DNA from 4 places in the Exiguobacterium sp. BRG2 genome. Region 2 is predicted to be linked to each of the others. Evidence: riboswitches for the same ligand, from Rfam matches in the RefSeq annotation. Region 2 holds a riboswitch; each other region holds the start of a gene.
The links. A riboswitch is a leader RNA that binds a small molecule or an ion and turns the genes downstream of it on or off. The one in region 2 is predicted to bind thiamine pyrophosphate.
Positions count from the first base shown of each region.

Region 1 (5,085 bases), on a different contig from region 2:
CGTCAGCTTAAGAAACTGCAGATCCGGTTGTTGAAAGACATAGCCAACGTGCTCATAAAAGCGACGCCGGGAGTAACGATGAACCGGACGCCCCTGGAGCTGATACGTTCCACGATTGGGAAGCAACCGCCCGAGTGTCGCAAGCAATGTACTTTTCCCGGATCCATTTGCCCCGAGCAGCATCACCCATTCTCCTGTCTGCATGGAAAATGTCGCATCGGTCAACGGATATGGCGCTTTCGTCGATAATGCAGCGACGTGTAACAAAGAGCGCCCAGCTGTAGCGACAGCGGAAGGCACCTGAAGTCGCGCCGCTTGCGGTCCATCTATGGGTAACGTCTCTAAGGTATACGGATACAAAGAGGGAACGGAAATACCTTTCGTTTGAAGCTCTTTGTAATCCTGCGGGAACAGATCCCGTGGATCCGCCGTCGCAGTAATCGATCCGTCCTCAAGTAAGACGATTTGGTCGACGTACGGCAAACAGACATCAAGTTGGTGTTCAATCAAGACGATCGTTAAATCGTGTTCTTTTTGAATCCGAAAAATCAACGCCATCAGCTCATGTTGTCCGATTGGATCAATCTGAGCCGTTGGTTCATCGAGTAATAAGATCGTCGGCTCAAGTGCTAGGACCGCTGCGAGCGCGAGACGCTGTTTCATTCCTCCGGATAGACTCGCGATCGGTGTCGAGAAGGGGAGAGGGAGACCGACGAGTGCGAGTAAGCGTTCAATTCGTTCATCCATCTCCACGCGTGGAATCGAGCGATTTTCTAAACTAAAAGCGATTTCCCGTCCGATCGTCTCCATACAAAACTGTTCTTCTGGATTTTGGAACAGCACTCCGACCGAACCAGAGCGGGTAACAGTTCCAGTCTGTTCGACTTCAATCGTTTCCGGTGTCAGTCCGGCAAGGGCATGAAGTAATGTCGTCTTGCCACTCCCACTGCGACCAAGCAAAAGGGTCGTCCCGTGCTCGATCGTCAGCGATACATGATTGAGCACCGATTTCATCTGACCCGGATAGCGGATGCTAAGGTCGTCGACAGTAATCATGCGACGTCCCGTTTCGCTCGTCCTGCCGCAAACCCGTTCAAGACACCGGTCGCAACAAGGCGACGGACGAGAATTGCTGCAAGCAAGCCACCGAGTAATGCGCCGCTGATCAATTGTAAGCCAGTTGTCGCAAGCAACGTCGTCGTTGTGTAGTAACCGAATCCGTTCGCGATTAGACTATAAACGATGCTACCAATCGCGGCTCCGACACCCGATAACATCAAGGTCCATGTGTCATAACGACGGTAACGCGTCATCGCGAAGACGAGTTCCGCACCAAGTCCTTGGCAGACTCCGATCAGAAGAGCGGATAAACCAAAATGACTTCCCGTGAACAGTTCGACGGCTGCCGCGACGACTTCCGCAATTAAAGCGGCACCTGGCTTTTGAATGATTGCTGCGACGAGCGGACTCGCAATGATCCAGATACCAAACATCCAGTTGGCACCGACAGGTCCGAAGACCGCTGAGATCGGTAACCAGAGTGTTGACCAACCGAGATAGATGACGCCGCAAGCGACGGCGAGCATCATCATGACCATGATTTCTTTCATTTTCCAGTGTTGCATCAGATACGTCCTCCTTTGAATGGGGGAGACGCCAAAAAAGACCGCCCTCCGTAAAAAAGAGAGCGGTCCTCAGAAAAACTGCGCGCAGCAGGAGTCATTGGATGTGATCGCTCCACTTTCCTACGCTAGTATGAACTAGATCAGGTTCGAAGGGTCCGAAGTGAATCGTCTCAGCCAATTGGGCTCCCCTAGTGGATATGGTAATAGGTGATACGCTGTTCACTTTAGGCAATCCAGCGTCTGTTGTCAAGACATAAAAAAACGATACGCCGCAAAGGGCGTATCGTTAAACGACTTATTTGTTGTCTTCGTTCTCTTCCGCTGTTTCTTCTAAAGACGCTTCGTTGTCCTCGCCAGCTTCTGCTTGTCCCTCTGCTTCCTCGATTTCTTCAAGATCCTGCTCGAGTGTCGATTCGACGACAGCTGCGACTTGAATATCGCCTTCTGTAACGATGCGGAAATCTTTTTGCTCTGGAAGATCAGCTATAGAAATCGAATCGCCGATTTCGAGGTTCGTGACGTCGACTTCGACGTTCTCTGGTAATTTATCTGGTGTAGCGGCGACTGTTACTTTAAAGAGTGTTTGTGATAGGAAGCCGCCAACTTTTGCACCGGCTGCTTCACCAACGAGTACAACGTCTGCTTCGACTTCTGTTTCTTCATCCATTTTCACAGCGATGAATTCAACGTGATCGACGGTTGGTGTGAAGACATCCATATCACGGCGATTGATCAAGACGTTAATATTTTTACCGTCGAGTTTGAGTGAAATCAAGACGTTTTCACCGTTTTCTCGGACGATTTTAAGCAATTCTTTTTCTTCAAATGCGATTGGTGTACTTTCCACTTTGTAACCATACACGACGCCAAGAGCTTTTCCTTCATGACGCAATTGTTTACGGAGTGAGCGTGGACGTACCTCGCGTTTTTCGGCTGTTAAATTAACTGACATGTTCATTTCCCCCTTGAATTTGGTATAGCCCTCAAAAGGTAATGAATGTAGGAGCAGGACGAATCCTGAACAATATGAATCATGCTAAGACAATCGGTTTCAGACTCTAATGAATCTGACGCTTTCGTGACTTTGCATTTCTCTCCCAGGTCATTACGCTGATATTGAGAAACATGTGTGAGTAAGTCACCGGTTTGATGCGGTGCTAGTGATTTTATACCCCTATGTTTTAAATCCATAAACCTCTTTTTTTATCTTTTTGAAGTCGAAAGACCTCCAAACTGCTTGAAATCAGGGGTTGAGAGGTCTTTCATTTTTTTCATTCTTTATGGTGATTCGTTGATTTTCACGAACTAAAACATGAACGAGACGTTCAATTTGTCGCATCGTCGTCTGTCCCATCGTCGAAATTTGAAGCCACTGATTGTAAACGAGATAGTCGCTTTCGTACTGGACGTGATACCCCTGAATGCGCAGAGCGTCGCCTAAATCAGTTGCGGACGGATGAACGATCGTCAGTATTCCCGGCGCTTGTGCTTCTTGTTGTGCGAGGAGTTGGAATCCAGTTGCGCGGACGGCTTGTTCGAGATAGGTCATCTTGATTGCTGCTTGATTAAGATCGAGGGCATCAAGCGCTGCCTGACAGGCAAGCAACAGGTTCGACGAGCCGGAAAAGGCAACCCCTTCCGCGTAGAGCCCTAAATCCAGATAACGGGGAATACAGAGAGAAGGTAGGACGCGATCTGCGTGACCAATGAACGCAAGACCCGGTAAACCACCAATCGCTTTCCCGGAAACAGTCGTGACGAAAGTGCAGCCAGCGTATGAGAAATGTCCGGTTCCAACAGCGCTGATCGCATCGACGACGAGTGCGGTTCGTTGATCTAACAGCACTTTTACTGCATCAAGATCGTAGAGAACACCTGTTGACGTCTCACAATGCGTCAACCAGATCCAGTTGTATGCCGTTTGCCTCAATTGATGAGCGAGTAGCCCCAAGTCGATCGGGTGACCGGGGGGAAGCGTATGGACATCAAAAGACTTGCCGGCACGTGCCGCATGGTCAATCAAGCGTTGACCGAACTCGCCACCGTTTAGGATCAATCCATGCCCAGTGAGTTGTTGCGCGACAATATCATTGGCAAGCGTACCGCTGCCGACGGCCATCGAGACATGTGGCAAATCCAGCAACTGACACATTCGGCCACGTAAATCTTGATCGAGCTGACGCATCGAGGCCGTCCGGTGTGGACGCGGTGCTTGTTGCGCCGCTTGACGGACCGTCGGCGCAACCTCGACCGGACCGGCTAGAAAATGCAGGGGACGTAAGACATCCGCGATGACGGATCGTTCGTATGTTGCGCGCGACAACAACATCGGTACAAACTGGGCGTCACCACTACCAAGCGTCGCTGCAATCGGTGTGAAGCCGAACCGCGCGTATAGTTTTGCTTCTCGCGTCGTACCACTGATATAGACATGATCAATCGTCTCCCGCTCGAGGTAGACCATTAGAAAGCGCATCAATTGCATGAACGTACGACTATTGCGGTATTCGGGACGAACGCTAAGTAAGCGGATTTCTGCTGGATCCGTCAGTGTCTCGTCTAGCGTCACGCCCTTTTCCTCAAGCGAAAAGGGACGATGCTTTCGAATGGCGATCATCGCGACGAGTCGATCGTCTTCCTTGCCAATCAGATAAGTATTTTGATCATGAAACCGGTCAATCCGTTTGCGTTCGGTGTTCGGTTGATGTTGTGGAATCTCTTCTGTGAAGGTGAGGTAGTTCAATTCATGGATTGCTTCCGCGTCGTCCGCAGTTGCAATGGAAAAGTCGATCATGGAGACGTCCTCCTTATGTAATGGCTGGCTTGTGGAGTGCATCATGAGCCCACAGGACAAGTAGACTTACGGCAACGGTACACAAGATATTGACTGACCCTGCGTCTAAGAAGACGGGTAGTAACGGAAGTAAAACGACCGGAATAAGCCCCGCTTTGACACTATCTTTCGTTACGAGATAAGACAAACCGAGTATGCCTAATCCGGCAAGATATGCCCACGGCGTGATAGCGAAGACGATTCCGGAAAATACAGCGTACCCTTTACCGCCGCATCGTGGGTGAAACAACGGAAACAAGTGACCGATGAGCACGGTGAGGGCGACCGGATAAAACATGTCTGTGATCTGTAGTGCAAGGACCGTCTTCGCGGCATCAAACAGATAAACGAATACAAAAGCCGGAAGCCCACCGGCACGATGGGCATTGCGGGCACCGATGTTTCCGGAACCAACCTGAGCCAAATCGGTACGACTGATGTACTTAAAGAGCGTACCACCTAAAATACTACCGATGAGATAACCAAGCAGGAGATCAAGGATCACCGTTGTTCCTCCTTTGTTTCTACGAGATGTACGAGTTCTTTGACGGTCAAGGCGTCACTGTCTGGAGCTGTCAGGACGGCATCGACCATTTTGGCTTTTCGATCTTGCAATTCGGTCATCTT
Region 1 covers NZ_JAUZUW010000005.1:35,778-40,862, forward strand. The annotation lists gene Q9R23_RS08260 (ABC transporter ATP-binding protein) at 1-1,056, opposite strand, end outside; gene Q9R23_RS08265 (ECF transporter S component) at 1,053-1,625, opposite strand; TPP riboswitch at 1,726-1,825, opposite strand; gene Q9R23_RS08270 (50S ribosomal protein L25/general stress protein Ctc) at 1,921-2,577, opposite strand; gene Q9R23_RS08275 (GNAT family N-acetyltransferase) at 2,869-4,419, opposite strand; gene Q9R23_RS08280 (glycerol-3-phosphate acyltransferase) at 4,433-4,963, opposite strand; gene Q9R23_RS08285 (DEAD/DEAH box helicase) at 4,960-5,085, opposite strand, start outside.
Region 1: another riboswitch for thiamine pyrophosphate. It lies ahead of Q9R23_RS08265 (ECF transporter S component); the one in region 2 lies ahead of Q9R23_RS02615 (thiamine phosphate synthase).

Region 2 (5,085 bases):
CGGTAGTAAATCGTACTTCGTTAAATCAAGCGACTCCAAGAAATTCGATTGTTGTTTGTCGAAGAGATCGAGCCGCCGGACAGCGAACGTCAAGATTTGTGAAGCGGACGCATCGATGGCCTCCTGCTGTACCGTAGCATCCGTATATTTCCCCGTTCCAAGTAATAACCGTGATTCGAATGTCTTTTCTCCAATTTTCAACATCTTTATCCTCCTCCTACGAAATGAACGATTTCGAATGTGTCATTGTTCCGAACGACCGTTTGATCGTAAGCTCCGCGGTCGATGATCTGTCGGTTCTGTTCGACGATGACGAGTTTTTCCCCTAAGCCAAGTTGCGTGAGCATGTCCTCAATCGTCTCAATCTGTTCAATGGTGTGGTCGTTGCCGTTAATCGTAATATTCATCGGACTTCCTCCTTTAGGATCAACCGTAATGTGTTTGCCAAAACTTCCGCTGTCGCCGGTGCGAGTAATATGCCATGCCGATGATGCCCCGTCGCTATAAAGATCCGACGGGATGAATCGGCGACTCCGATATATGGCAAGCCGAACTCTGTTTGTGGTCGTACGCCTGACCAGACTTCTTCGATGACAGCATCACGGATCGGTGGATAGAGACGCTCTGCTGCTTGAAGCAGTGACGTGACTCCTGCGACACTAACACCGATCGTCTCGTCGTGCGGTAGTTCGGTCGCACCGATCAATATCCGTCCGTCCGCTTTCGGTACGAGGTAGACGTCGTCATCAAACAGGATCGAGCGTAACGGCTGACCCGCGAGACGGACCGCCAGACATTCCCCTTTGACACCGTGCGTCGCTATCGAAATACCAGCTGTATCGAGCAAGGCTTGGGACCCGCGTCCGGCAGCAACCGTCACCGTTCGTCCCGTCCACGTTCCCGTGTTCGACTCAACCCTAATGAAATCATTACTCTCCTCGATTCGCGTGACGTCCACCTGTTCTTCGATTGGTATCCCACGATTTCGTAAGGCATGCATCAATGCAGTCGTTAGTCGTCGCGGATCGATTTGACCGACCGATGGAAATAAGTATTCTTGCCCATTTCGTTTCAATAAAAATGGTTGTTCCCGGTAGCCACAATCGATCCCGGTCTCGCGCGTGAGGCGTCGCGCAAGTAACGGATACAGACGGCGACTTCGCGCGGCAAGTGTATGCAATTCTTCTCTCAGCTCGATGTCCGTCGCAAGCATTCCGGCAGCCGCCCGACTCGTCCCTTGTCCGCATGTTCCGCGATCAAGGACAAGAACGGATTCGTTCTGACAAGCGAGACTGTAAGCAAGCGTCAAACCGATGACTCCACAACCGATGATGATGTGATCCGTCATACCCGTACCCCCTGATAACGCTGAATGGCAGCATGCGGGTCCGCTTGACCGAGAATACCGGATAAGACGGCGATTCCGCTTGCACCGGTCACTGCGATCTCAGGAATGCGATCAGGAGTGATCCCGCCGATTGCGATGACTGGTTTCGTCGTGAAAGTGACAACTTGCTTCAAGGCATCGATCCCTCGCGGTGGCACGTTTGGTTTCGACGCTGTCGGATAAATATGACCGTACAGCAATCGATCGGCTCCTTCCGCTTCCGCTGCAAGTGCTTCTGCCAGAGAGTGGACGGATTTCCCGATGATAAGATTCGGAAAGTGACGCCTTACATCGCCGACGCGTAAGGATCGTCGAGTCAACTGCACACCGATACCAGCGACATGGGCGACGTCGACCCGGTCATGAACGGTTAATTGATTAGGCGAATACCCTTTCGCAAGGAGCGCGTCAATCAGTTCTAGCAATTCTGCTGCCGACAAATTCGGTTCTCGAAGATGAAGCTGATCCGTATATGGTTGAAGCGATTGAAAGGTTTCCACTCCATCGCGTGGATTGATGGATCCCGTCGAAATCAGATGTAAACGCATCATGTTCTTCCTTTCGATACGAAAAAGGACCACTCCCGATGTTGAAGGGAGTGGTCCGAAAATGCGCTAAAGCGCTAAGGATATCTAAGGTTTCGAGCCACTTCCCTCCGCTAGTACGAACTAGATCAGGTTCAAAGGGTCCGGATACTTCCGTCTCAGTCTGCTGGGAGACTCCCCTAGTGTCTTTTCGTGTTTAATTGGCTTGCCCCATTAGTCTAGCATGAGTTGCTTTACTTCGCTAGTCCTAGTTGAGCGCTTCCACTTGCTGAATAAGCTCCGATTTCGTCGGTCGCTGTTGCTTCTGGCTGTCGGCATAGGTCTGCTTCAGCTTTAAGATCCGCATCACTTTAGCATCGAGCATCGCAGGCGTCAGCGTTTTTTCTTTAACGGCTTGCATCACTTCGGTGTGGACCTTCGGATAGGCACCTGCTTCCGAAAACATCGCCATATCAGCTCCATTGACAAGTGCCTGGCGTGCCGCTTCCGCGAGACCATATCGTTTCGTGATCGCCCCCATGACAAGGTCATCCGTGATGATGACACCCTTGAATCCGAGTTGTTGACGCAAGAGGTCAGTCAAGATCGGCTTCGAGAGCGAAGATGGATTTTGATCGTCATACGCGGGATAGAGAATATGGGCGACCATCACCATCTCGGCGCCCTCTTGAATCGCTTCTTGGAACGGTAACAGTTCCGTTCGCTTCAGTTCTTCCTTTGATGCTGTCACTTTCGGCAAACCGACATGGGAATCGACACTCGTATTGCCGTGACCGGGAAAATGTTTGACGACCGGAATCGTTCCCGTCTCTTGCATCCCATGCATCAGGGCCGTACCGAGAGTCGCGACGGTCTTCGGATCAGCACTTAACGCACGGTCGCCGATGATTGGATTGTTCGGATTGCTATTGACGTCAAGGACCGGTGCGAAGTCCATGTTGAACCCATAAAATCGTGACAGGTGACCGAGCGTACGTCCGACATCTTCCATTTTTGCAGCATCTGCACCTTGCGCCATCCGTTGACTCGTCGGGAGACGTAATCGTTGATCCGGTACCCGGCTGACCCGTCCGCCCTCTTCATCAACCCCGACGAAGGCATACGGTTTTTGGTTCGTTTCTTGAATGGCACGCGTGAACGTCAAGAGTTGATCTTCTGACGTAATATTCCCACCAAGCAGTAAGACCCCACCGATCGCATGCGTCTGCAACAATTTCCGGTCAGCTGCTGAAAGTTCCGTGCCGGCAACTCCGATATAGAGCAATTGATCGATCTTTTCTGACGTCGACATCGCTTCAAGTTGCTGCTTTAATCGTGCTTGTTGTCGTTCTTCCTTTGTCGGCTCAGGCTTTGATTTCTTCGCCTCCGTCGGTTGCTTCGTTGCTGGTTGTGATGGTTTCGTTGGTTCCGTCGTCTCCTGCGCACACCCTGCAAGCAACAGGCAACCGATCAGTACTACTTTCTTCACAAAGGATCCTCGCTCCGGACACCATTGATGGAATAATAGACGGAAATCTCAGCGTTCAAGGATTGCGAGACCGAACAGTATTTATCTTTTGATAACGAGATGGCACGACGGACCTTATCTTCCGGGAGATCACCTTCAAGCCGGTAATGAATCGAGATCGACGTAAAGCGCCGCGGATGATCCTCTGCCCGTTCCCCTTCGATATCCATTTCGAAATGAGTGATCGTCAAGCGCATCTTCTCTAAAATCGAGACGATGTCGATTCCAGTACAGCCGGCAACGGCATGTAGCAGCAGTTCAGTCGGTCGTGGTGCTTGATTTTCGCCACCGTTCTCCGGTGCTGCATCCATCGCAAGATGATGCCCTGATTCCGTCTGTCCACTAAACCCCATCTGTTTGTTCCATGTCACTGTCGCTTGCATCGTTTCCACTCCTTTGTCAGTAGTCTTCTACTGTAGTATACGCAAAAAATAGCAAGCCTGGAAATTCACACGCTATTTCGAATAATGGTTCTTTTCCCGAATTCTCGCTTTGCGATACCCGACGAAATCGTTTCATGCTATCCTGTTACTCATAGTTTCGCGCGCAAGCGCCAGAATTGAGGAATCATCCATGTCACCTACTACTCGTTTAAGTCGACGCGATTGGCTGTTGATCGCCACGTTGTCGCTCCTGACGTTCGTTCTCGGAACAAGCGAATTCGTCATCGTCGGGATCCTCGCTGAAATCTCCTCAGCTCTTAATATCACGATCGCAACAGCCGGTACGCTCGTCTCGGCATTTGCCATCTCCTTTGCGATTGGTACACCGATTGTCATGTCGCTGACCGGTCACTTGGAACGGCGTCGCCTGATTCTACGTCTGTTACTCGTTTGGGTCTTACTGAACCTTGCCAGTAGTTTTGCTCCAAGTTACGAAGTATTGCTCGCCACCCGCAACCTGACAGCCATCCTGACCGGTGTCTTGATCTCGCTCGCAATGGTCGTCGCAAGCGATGGCGTACCTGTCGCGAAGCGCGGTGTCGCCGTTTCGTTCATTTTTGGTGGTTTTACACTCGCGAACGTACTTGGTGTTCCGATCGGTACGTTCATCGGTCAACACGCTGGCTTCGCAGCCACGTTTTGGCTGACGACAGTCATGGGAATGATTGCGGTCCACGCTGTGTGGAAGATCGTTCCCGTCCAGCAATCGACGGGCTCCGGTTCAATCAAGGAGCAGCTTGGATTGCTCGCTAATCCACGGATCCTGATTGCCTTCTTCATTCCGTCGTTCGGCTTCGGAGCAACTTACGTCGTCTACACGTACCTCGTGCCGATCCTGCAAACGGAACTCGGCATCGCGAAGACATGGATTAGTCCGATCCTGCTCGCTTATGGTGTCGTCTCGATCTTCAGTAACATCCTTGCCGGCAAGATTGCTAGTAAAAATCCGATGGGACGCTTACGGTTCGTCTTCGTCGTGCAAGCAATCGTCCTTGCTGCATTATATTTCACGACAGTATCCCTTTCACTTGGTCTGTTTAACATCGCCTTGATGTCATTGATGTCGATTCTACTAACGACTTCGACACAAATCTACTTGATTGACCTCGCCGAAAAGTTCAATCCGGAAGCAAAAGGACTCGCCGCTTCCTTGATGCCGGTTGCGAGTAATGTCGGGATTGCCTTCGGTTCGGCACTCGGTGG
Region 2 covers NZ_JAUZUW010000001.1:509,557-514,641, reverse strand. The annotation lists gene Q9R23_RS02630 (thiazole synthase) at 1-204, opposite strand, end outside; gene thiS (sulfur carrier protein ThiS) at 207-407, opposite strand; gene Q9R23_RS02620 (FAD-dependent oxidoreductase) at 404-1,348, opposite strand; gene Q9R23_RS02615 (thiamine phosphate synthase) at 1,345-1,935, opposite strand; TPP riboswitch at 2,021-2,123, opposite strand; gene nagZ (beta-N-acetylhexosaminidase) at 2,180-3,400, opposite strand; gene Q9R23_RS02605 (OsmC family protein) at 3,397-3,822, opposite strand; gene Q9R23_RS02600 (MFS transporter) at 4,013-5,085, shown strand, end outside.

Region 3 (5,085 bases), on a different contig from region 2:
AGGTCGTTTTCATCTCGATCGCCACCTGAGTAGCCCCCTTTGAATATTGTATTCTTCTCATAATTCTACTATAAGGACCTACTATTGAAAAGTCGCCGTACTGACTATACAATGAATAAGTGAAAAATAGTAGCGGTCAAATGAACTTTTACCATCATCCTCATCCATTATTTTAAATTTCGAGGTTGTCTGTCAAGTTTTTTTCTTGTCAGCTACTTTTTTTATGTTGCAACCGCCTTGACACCATGCTAAGATAGCAAAGTGTCTATTAGGACGAACGCAAAACAACATAAAAGGAGGCGGAACGCATGGCACGTAAATGCTACGTTACTGGGAAATCGCCAAAGTCGGGTAACAACCGTTCACACGCATTGAACAAAACAAAACGTACTTGGGGAGTCAACGTACAAAAAGTACGTATCCTCGTCGACGGTAAGCCAAAAAAGGTTTGGGTTTCAGCTCGAGCTCTTAAATCAGGTAAAGTCGAACGCGTATAAGGCGCAACCACCGGATGGGAATCTTCCCTTCCGGTTTTTTTATGCCCTCATTTATTTTTCTCATAAACTAATTGTCGCTTTTATTGAAAACGCTTACAATAGGAACGTACTTTATTTTGTCAGAATTGGGGGAAGTCATCATGCAACTCAAACGAGAGATGACGAGTCGACACCTGTTCATGATTTCACTCGGTGGAATTATCGGAACAGGCTTATTTTTAGGGTCAGGATTAACGATTTCACAAGCAGGACCTCTCGGGGCGGTCCTCAGTTACATCGTGGGTGGGACCATCATGTATCTGACGATGTTATGTCTTGGAGAATTAGCGGTCTATCTGCCGGTCTCGGGGTCATTTCAGACCTATACGACCCGCTTTATCGGACCAGGGGTCGGCTTTGCCGTCGGTTGGATTTACTGGCTCGGCTGGGCTGTGACGGTCGCGCTTGAAATCACAGCTGCCGGTAGTTTGATGGACCGTTGGTTTCCGAATGTGCCGGTCGTTGTCTGGTGTACCGTCTTTACGGTCTTGTTATTCGGTTTAAACGCCGTCTCCGCCAAAGCGTTCGGGGAAGCGGAATTCTGGTTCTCAAGTTTAAAGGTACTCGCCATTCTTTTCTTCATCATTCTTGGTGGCGCAGCTTGGTTTGGCTGGTTACCGATGGAAGCAGATCGTCCATCCTCATTGTTTGCAAACTTCACGGCAAGCGGTTGGTTTCCGAACGGAATTCTCGGTGTCTTGACGACGATGATTGCTGTCAACTTTGCTTTTCAGGGGACCGAATTGATCGGTGTCGCGGCTGGGGAGTCCGATACGCCTGAAAAATCGATTCCAAAAGCTATCCGGAATACAGTTTGGCGCACGTTCATTTTCTTTGTCTTATCGATCACGATCGTCGGTGCATTGATTCCGTATGAGACGGCTGGCGGAGTCAGTAGTCCATTCATCATGGTCTTTGATGCGATCGGCATCCCGTATGCCGCTGACTTGATGAACATCGTCGTCTTGACAGCACTATTATCCGTCGGGAACTCGGGATTGTATGCCGCGACCCGAATGTTATGGGCAATGGCACAAGAAGGGATGATTTCAAAGAAATTATCTTATGTTAATGCCCGTGGTGTGCCGATGCGCGCTTTACTCTTTACGATGATGTTTGCGATGTTATCTCTTCTGACAGCTTTTTTCGCAGAGGATACCGTCTTTATCTGGCTCTTGTCTTTAGCTGGACTCGGTGCTCAAGTCGGTTGGATTTCAATTTCCGCTTCGCAACTTGCGTTCCGCCGTCAGTTCATCCGAAACGGACATGATCTATCCGAACTAAAGTTCAAGACGCCATTCTATCCAGCATTACCGTTGATATCGTTGACACTTAATGTCGTTGTCCTTTTCAGTCTTGCGTTTCAAGCGGATCAACGAATTGCTTTATACATCGGTGTTCCATTTTTCCTCGTCATGTGGGGAAGCTATCATCTGTTCATTAAAGGAAAACACCTATCGGCTCAAAGTGACATTCGAGTCGCCCCTTCCCAACTCGAAGAATAATGCCATATGAAAAGAGGCCGCGGTATCATCCACGGCCTTTTTTCATATGCTTGTTCTATTCCTTAAGTGTTCGCATCATCAATAGTTCTCCTTGATGGAGCTCTACTGTCGCTTCTGACGTACTCCATTCATTACTGACGGTCAAGGAACCTCCGACCGGAACAGGATGCATATCAAGTGGATATTTGACTCCAGCTAAACTCAAGATTGACGGCACAAGTGGAATGAAAGAAAGATAATGATAGATTTCGGCTTCGACTGCATACGATCCTACTGCCAAATATCGCACCTCTTCCCGTTTCGTGACGAGTCGCGCTTCAGGGTATTGCTTCAATAAATACACATTTTGAACGGTCATGTCGAGTCGTCCACCTGTTGCTCCGACGATGATAGTATCATCAAACCGTTTCATCTCTGATACTGTACGAAGGGCGAGTTCGAGATCCGTCTCATCTTTCTCAGCCGGATGAACGATTGCTCCTTCAGGTACGTAACCAAGCGAATCAAAATCACCGATCGTCATGTCGCATGTCAGCCCAAACAATTCAATAGTCTGAACACCACCATCGACACCAATGATGAAATCACTAGACTGACAAAGCATCCGCAAATCAGGCACTTCTTCTTGAGGACCGGCGCACACGAGAATCGCCCGCATCTCAGACGCCTCGTGCTGAATAACGTAGTAAACGTGGCGCAGTTGTAAAGAGGAGACCCGCGACGACACCGCATAAAACATAAGATGGTACCATGTATGTCGCGTTATAAACTAATGAATATGGCACGACTGGACCTTCTGCATATTTCGCGAAGAACACGATTCCGCTGATGACATGACAGATATAACGGAGTCCTGCGCCTAATAGTGTTGCAAGGAGAACGAACGCCATCAAACGTTTCTTTTGTCCGTTACGTGCAGTTTGTCTAACCTGACGGGCGAACAGACCGCTCAGTCCGACGACACCGTATGCAATCGTGTAATCGAGTAATGGTTGGACGATCGTCAAGACTTGTGGGGCGAACATCAGTTGGATCGTACCAACAAGCGCTCCTGTGACGACACCTCCGATGACACCGTGGCGAAATGCCATGACAAAGATCGGTAACATCGCTAAGCTGATTGAACCGCCTTGTGGCATTTTAAATGGAATCAGTAAATCAAAGACGACCCCGAGACTTGCGAAGATGGCAATTTCCATCATCATTTGTAACCGTTTCATGCTATTTCCTCCTTCATTGTACGAGAGGACGCAAAAAGGCAATACGACGAACGCCGTACTGCCTGCGTGCGCCACATCCCTACGTCCGTTTGAACGGAACAGGTTCGAAGGGTTAAAGTCTAAAAGACTCCTCTCAGCCGCTTTTCAAGCGACACCCCTTGCGGTCATCATATTTCGTTTTCTCGTTCTTATTATACGGCAGCCCCTTGACGAATGCTAGTGATCGCTTCCGCATAATCTGGTGCATTGTAGATTGCTGATCCCGCGACAAGAACGTTCGCGCCGTTTTCGATGCAAAGTTTTGCTGTTTCCGGGTTGACGCCACCATCAATCTCGATTTCAAATGTCAGATCACGATCTGCTTTCATTTGTGCAAGTGATGCGAGTTTTGGCATGACATTCTCGATGAAGGCTTGTCCACCAAAGCCCGGATTGACCGTCATCAATAAGACCATATCGACATCCTCAAGGACGTGTTCAATCGTCGATAATGGCGTGTGAGGATTCAAGACGACCCCTGCTTTTGCACCGGATAGCTTGATTTGTTGTAAAACACGGTGGACGTGGTTCGTCGCTTCGACGTGGAACGTCACGATATCTGCCCCTGCCTTAACGAAATCTTCAACGAAACGTTCTGGCTGGTCAATCATTAAATGGACATCAAGGACCATATCCGTCTTTTGACGTAAACTGCTGAGCACAGGCAGTCCAAACGAGATATTCGGTACGAACTGACCATCCATGACATCGAAATGGATATAGTCCGCGCCTGCTGCCTCGACTGCTTTGACATCACGCTCAAGATTCGCAAAATCTGCTGATAAGATAGATGGTGCAATTTTAATCATCTTCAATACCTCCGGGCTCGATTCTTGATTTCGTCTATAAACATACCATAGTTCTCATAACGAGAGGACATGATTTCTTGTGCTTCGACGGCTTCCTTGACAGCACATCCGGGTTCATTCAAGTGCAAACATCCTCGATACTTACATTCGTCCTGTACAGCCACGAATTCAGGAAAACTCCACCGTACATCCTCGATTTCCATATCATACGGAAAATCAAGGTTCGAGAAACCTGGTGTATCAGCAATCAAGCCTTCGGCAAGTGGCATCAACGTGACGTGTCGTGTCGTATGCCGCCCACGTCCGAGTGATTTCGAAATCGCACTCGTCTCTAAGTCGAGTGTTGGTTCAAGTGCGTTCAAGAGCGAACTTTTCCCAACACCGGATTGTCCGGCAAGAACACTCGTTTTCCCGGCCAGTAACGGACGGACTTGCTCAACACCCGACAACGTCTCACTGGATGTCTCGATGACCGTATATCCAATCTTCCGGTAAGCGGCAATTGCCTCTCTAACTGCAGGACCTTTGACATCATCAAGCAAGTCCATCTTCGTTAACAGGATGACGGGTTGGATTTCCTTCGCTTCGATCAAGACGAGGAAACGATCGAGCAAGTGCGCTGAAAAATCAGGTTCTGCAGCCGAGACGACAAGCAACGCTTGATCGATATTCGCGACAGGCGGGCGTACTAAAAAGTTGTCCCGCTCCTTCACTTCGAGAATATACCCGGTCTCACTTTCGATATGAAGAACGACTTCGTCTCCAACGACTGGACTGATGCCGCGTTTTCGGAAATTCCCTCTTGCCCGTGAACGGACCTCTCCTTCTGGTGTCATGACATCATAAAAGCCACCCTGCAGGCGTATGATCGTTCCTTCTCGATTCTCTTCGATGCGTTGTTCCGTCATCCTATGCACTCCTTTTTCATCACATTTACTGTGCGTCTTTTGCTTGATTGTACGTGATGGTTTTTGAA
Region 3 covers NZ_JAUZUW010000002.1:105,747-110,831, reverse strand. The annotation lists gene Q9R23_RS03255 (Asp23/Gls24 family envelope stress response protein) at 1-25, opposite strand, end outside; gene rpmB (50S ribosomal protein L28) at 309-497, shown strand; gene Q9R23_RS03245 (amino acid permease) at 638-2,041, shown strand; gene Q9R23_RS03240 (thiamine diphosphokinase) at 2,097-2,699, opposite strand; gene thiT (energy-coupled thiamine transporter ThiT) at 2,701-3,261, opposite strand; TPP riboswitch at 3,321-3,430, opposite strand; gene rpe (ribulose-phosphate 3-epimerase) at 3,453-4,109, opposite strand; gene rsgA (ribosome small subunit-dependent GTPase A) at 4,112-5,017, opposite strand; gene pknB (Stk1 family PASTA domain-containing Ser/Thr kinase) at 5,043-5,085, opposite strand, start outside.
Region 3: another riboswitch for thiamine pyrophosphate. It lies ahead of thiT (energy-coupled thiamine transporter ThiT); the one in region 2 lies ahead of Q9R23_RS02615 (thiamine phosphate synthase).

Region 4 (5,085 bases), on a different contig from region 2:
TGCACTCACTTTGGCGTCAGCGTATTCTGCTGATCCTTTTGATCAGTTTATTCGCTTCTATCCCAATCATTTACGCCCTATCCGGTTATCGGACGATTGCAACGATAACAGAGCAAATGAAGGATCATGACATACCGTTAATCAATCAAGTGGACCAGTTGGTTGAACATAACCGAGATCGTGCCAATGCGGTGCGTGGTCTTTTATTGTATGAAGATAGTCGTTATCTCGAACAGTATTACTTTTCTACTTCTAAAATTCATGATTTACGAAACAGTCTAAATCAATCGTCGACCACGCCAGGAGCAATCAAGGATTTACTACGTCGCAATAATGTCTGGGAGTCCGAGATTGAACGAGTATTCGTCGTCTATGAGCGTCAGAGTCCAACGGCAGCAAAGCGCCTTGCCAAACAAACGACGCAAACGACACAAACGATTCTCGAGGACTTATCTCGTGTGAAAGATGATTTGTATAAGACACTTCAAGCAAAATTACAACAATCAGATACTTTAGTCGCTACATATAAATGGATGTGTCTCAGTCTCTCTATTCTGTCCTTTTTATTAATTAGTGCGACAATCTTTTTTTCCCACCGGTTCGCACCTAACAAGTCAGACGAATCGTCCTTAGAGTAAACGAAAAGCGCAGCCAAAGCTGCGCTTTTCGTTTACTCTAAGAATTATTCAGATACTGCTTTTCCCTCTTGTACATGCTCCATCGCCATATGAACAAGCGACGACACATGATGGTCATCTAAAGAATAATACACGGCTTTTCCATCTTTACGAAACTTGACGAGCCCTTGTTTTAACAGGGAGCGAAGATGATGAGATGCTGTCGCAATCGAGCAGTCGACAGAAGCAGAGACATCACAAACGCACAATTCCTCTTCGATCGTCAACGCATAAACGATTCGTAGTGTGTCGCATCTGAAAGGATCTTAAATAATTTTCCGATTTCAAGCGTCGGAATCGTATCAACGACTTGTCCAATCTCAGACGCACGCTGTTCATCAATAGCAATCGTTTCACAACGGGGAATGTCCATGTCCGTCACCTCGTTTCTATTTCTATATTGCACCATGAGAAACAGGACATTTGCAAGTTCAGCGCATCCGCCTACGAATGAGCCAAAATACAACCCATCCCCCTACGTAATCACCGATATCCCAAACGATTCGATTTTGATCGACCGCACGTACACCGATATCGATGATCTTCGTACTCTCCAATCGATTCCTATAACGCTTACGTAATCGAGCAGGAATCGGGAGACGAAGCAGTATTCGATAATAGATGTCTAAGTGGGTGTGTCCCCAAATTTCTGTAGCGATCGAACTTGTCTTGATATACAACGGACGTTTGTAGCGTCTTTCATACTTTTCCTTCAGCAAGAGAGCCATTTCATAAGATACACGATTAGGACGCGGAAATAAAATTTTCCCCAAATGGTAGATCCCCCGATTATCCACGCGAATGATTTGTGGTTCCAATCGATACCGGATCCAATAGCCCCGAAAACGGATCGTCTGCCATTTCAATACAATCACCTCTGAACGGATTATACCCTGTTCTGAAGAGATTGATGCCATTCCCGTACAGCATCTGTCATATGTTGTGCAGCACGCCGTCGATCTTCTTTAGCAAAAATTTCCGAGATGACCGCATATCCTTCTAATGGGATAGGAAGAGAAGCGACATTCGTTGCCGTAATTCCGCCAATGCCAATTAAAGGTAAGCGCACGGCTTCGCGAATCGCTTGAAGCATCGTGTGTGGCATCGAGTCGGCGTCTGCTTTCGATGACGTCGCAAATAGAGAACCTACACCTAAATAAGATGCTCCATCTCGTTCTGCTTCAATCGCTTGCGCGACGGTTGCTACCGATACGCCGATCACAGTGTTCGGTAAGAGACGTCGCGCTGCGGTTAGAGGAATATCTTCTTGTCCGATATGCAAACCAGCTCCGACAAGTAACGCAATATCAATTCGGTCATTGATAATCAAAGGAACATCATGACGATCCGTCAGTCTCTTTAACCGGACTGCCTGTTCGAAGAATTCCTTTCCCTGCGCTGTTTTTTCCCGTAATTGTATAATCGTTGCACCACCTAAAATCGCTTCTTCAACGACCGTTTCGATTGCAACTCCCGGATGATATCGACGATCTGTCACCGCATAAATGGAATAATCAATTGACATGTTCTACCACCTCCATCAAATCTTGCTCCGTCATCAGACTGATTGCATTGAACAACTCTCGTTTGAAATTACCTAGACCTTTTTCTGATGCTGCCTGTTCTCCTGCTTTTCCCATGATAAATGTTCCGTGGACTGCTGCCTCAAACGCAGAATATCCTGCACCAAGAAAACTCGCAATCAAAGAAGCTGTCATACACCCCGTACCTGTGACGTCTCCGAGACGCGGCGTACCTACTTGTAGTTCCACTTCGCGCATGCCATCCGTGATGTAGTCGATTGGACCTGTGACGACAATGACGGACTTTTGTTTACGAGCGAATGCACGAATGATTTCTCGATCCATGATCTCATCACTAGCAGCATCGACTCCTTTTGTTCGTCCATTCTCCCCAAGCAATGTCTTGATTTCTGAAGCATTTCCTTTAACGACCGTACATCCGAGTCTACTCAATTCTTTTGAAAAGGACGTACGCAATGATGTGGCTCCCGCTCCAACTGGATCAAGGATGATCGGAACGTTCAAGCGTCTCGCTTCGCTTGCGGCGAGTCGTTGAGCTGCTTGCATGTCTGCATCAATTGTTCCAATGTTCAAGACAAGAGCTTGCGCGAGTCGAACCATCTCTTCCACTTCGCGAATATCCTCCGCCATGACTGGAGATGCGCCAACGGCAAGTGTGACATTGGCGCAATCATTGATCGTGACTGTGTTCGTCAAATGATGAATGAGTGGTTTGTGTTTAAGAATGGTCGTAAACATGTGAATCCCTCCAAAGTGAATGAAAATGATGTGTCGGTCCAATCCCTTGTCCGAGAGCAAATCCATGACGAATCGCCTCTGTAACATACTTCTTGGCCTGACGTACACTGTCCGGTAAAGCTTCTCCAAGTGCCATCCGTGCCGCAATCGCTGCAGATAAGGTACAGCCTGTTCCGTGAGTATGTTGATTATCTAACCGATCTGATGTGAAACGGTATTCTTCTTGCCCGTCCCATAATAAATCCGTGGCAGCTCCCGGTAGATGTCCACCTTTTAGCAAGACAGCTCCAGTCTTCATAGCCAACTGATGCATCGCCAGTCGCATCTCCTCTAGATTAGTAACTGATTGCCCTGTTAAGCGCTCTGCTTCCGGTAAATTTGGTGTGACGAGTGTCGCAAGTGGCAGTAACTCCGCGATTAGTGCTTCCTCTGCCTCCGTCCGCAATAGGGCATGCCCGCCTTTTGCGACCATGACAGGGTCTAGTATGATTGGAACTGTCTGTTTGCGAAGATGTGTTGCAATGACGTGAATCGTTTGTGCATTCGAGACCATACCGATTTTGATAGCATCCACACGAATATCTGAAAAGATTGAAGCTAATTGGGCATCAACGATTTCCGATGATAACTCTTCTACTGCTTGAACGCCCAGTGTATTTTGAGCCGTTACCGCTGTCAAAACACTCATCCCATAAACGCCCAATGCTGAAAATGTCTTTAAATCTGCCTGAATTCCAGCTCCACCACCGGAGTCAGATCCCGCAATCGTCAATACATGTTTCATATTTTTCTCACCTTTCCATCGAGCAATGTAAGGGAGTTGTTACCGACAAAAAAAGCGTCGACCGCTGTAAAAAAGCAGTCGACGCTATACGAAATCGTTATCCAACCATTTCGGTATCCGTTCGGCTCAACTTTCCTACGCTGGTATTATCCAGTTCAGGTAATAGGGTCGAAAACAGATTGGTTTTCCTCTCAGCCGGATTCCTCCAGCTCCCCTAGTTGCTCAAGTATTCATTTCGCCTTAACTGTAGCATAGCGGCAAGAAAAAAACGAGCCGAAGCTCGTTTTGAATTATAGATATGCTAATGGATTAACTGCATTCAGAGGAGAAGAGGCACTGTACTGATAGCCTCCGACATGTAGTTCGAAATGCAAGTGTGGTCCTGTTGAATTCCCAGTACTACCAAGTGTTCCAACTTGCTGACCTTGAGAAACTGTTTGTCCTGCATGAACAGATAACGAACTCATATGAGCGTAGACTGTCGTATAGACTTTCCCGTCAAGGAAGTGAGAAATCATGACGTGATTTCCATAAGGCCCACCACCTGAAGCTGTAATGACCGTTCCAGCTGCTGCTGCGACGATTGGTGAGCCGACCGAACCACTGAAATCGACACCATTATGGAACGTATAGCCGTTCGCACCGCTTGCTGGTCCAAACCCTTGTGATACGCCACCAGAAGATGGACGAACGAATTTCCCACCGCTCGAAACAACGGGTGAAGCAACTGAAGTAGGTGATTCTGAACTCTTACCTGCTTGTTTTGCTGCTTGAGCATTCGCTTTAGCGGCTTTTTCAGCTGCTGCTTTCTCGGCTGCTGCTCTTTCAGCCGCCACTTTAGCTGCTGCCTTCGCTGCCGCAATCGCACGTTCTTGAGCTTCAAGTGTCGCTTGTAGTTCTTTCGCGTCTAGAAGTTCTGTCGTAAACTTCGTCTTACCTTTTCTTAATTTTTTAAGCGTAGCACTGCGTTCTTTCATTTGAACTTTCAACGCTTTTTTTTGTTCGATTAATGTTTTCTTCTCTTCAACCTGCTTCGTCTTTTTTTCAACGAGCGCTTGTTTTGCTTCCGCTAGCTTTTGTTGGGTTGCGATGTAATCCGAAATCATTTTATCATCTTGCTCCGCGATTTTTTTCCCTGCCATGACACGACTAAATAAATCACCTAAATCCTTCGATCCAAAAATGACTTCTTCCCATTTGATTGAGTTTCCATCGTTTTCTTGGAAGACACGTAGACGATCACCGAGTAGTTCTTCTTGTTTTTTCAACATCTCTTCGTAGCGAACGATGTCTGCTTTTAATTCATCGATTCGCAAATTCAATTTCTCGATTTGTTTATTTT
Region 4 covers NZ_JAUZUW010000007.1:116,699-121,783, forward strand. The annotation lists gene Q9R23_RS10735 (CHASE3 domain-containing protein) at 1-638, shown strand, start outside; gene Q9R23_RS10740 (ArsR/SmtB family transcription factor) at 683-904, opposite strand; gene Q9R23_RS10745 (hypothetical protein) at 901-1,050, opposite strand; gene Q9R23_RS10750 (hypothetical protein) at 1,109-1,450, opposite strand; gene thiE (thiamine phosphate synthase) at 1,564-2,202, opposite strand; gene thiM (hydroxyethylthiazole kinase) at 2,192-2,959, opposite strand; gene thiD (bifunctional hydroxymethylpyrimidine kinase/phosphomethylpyrimidine kinase) at 2,940-3,743, opposite strand; TPP riboswitch at 3,859-3,969, opposite strand; gene Q9R23_RS10770 (murein hydrolase activator EnvC family protein) at 4,034-5,085, opposite strand, start outside.
Region 4: another riboswitch for thiamine pyrophosphate. It lies ahead of thiD (bifunctional hydroxymethylpyrimidine kinase/phosphomethylpyrimidine kinase); the one in region 2 lies ahead of Q9R23_RS02615 (thiamine phosphate synthase).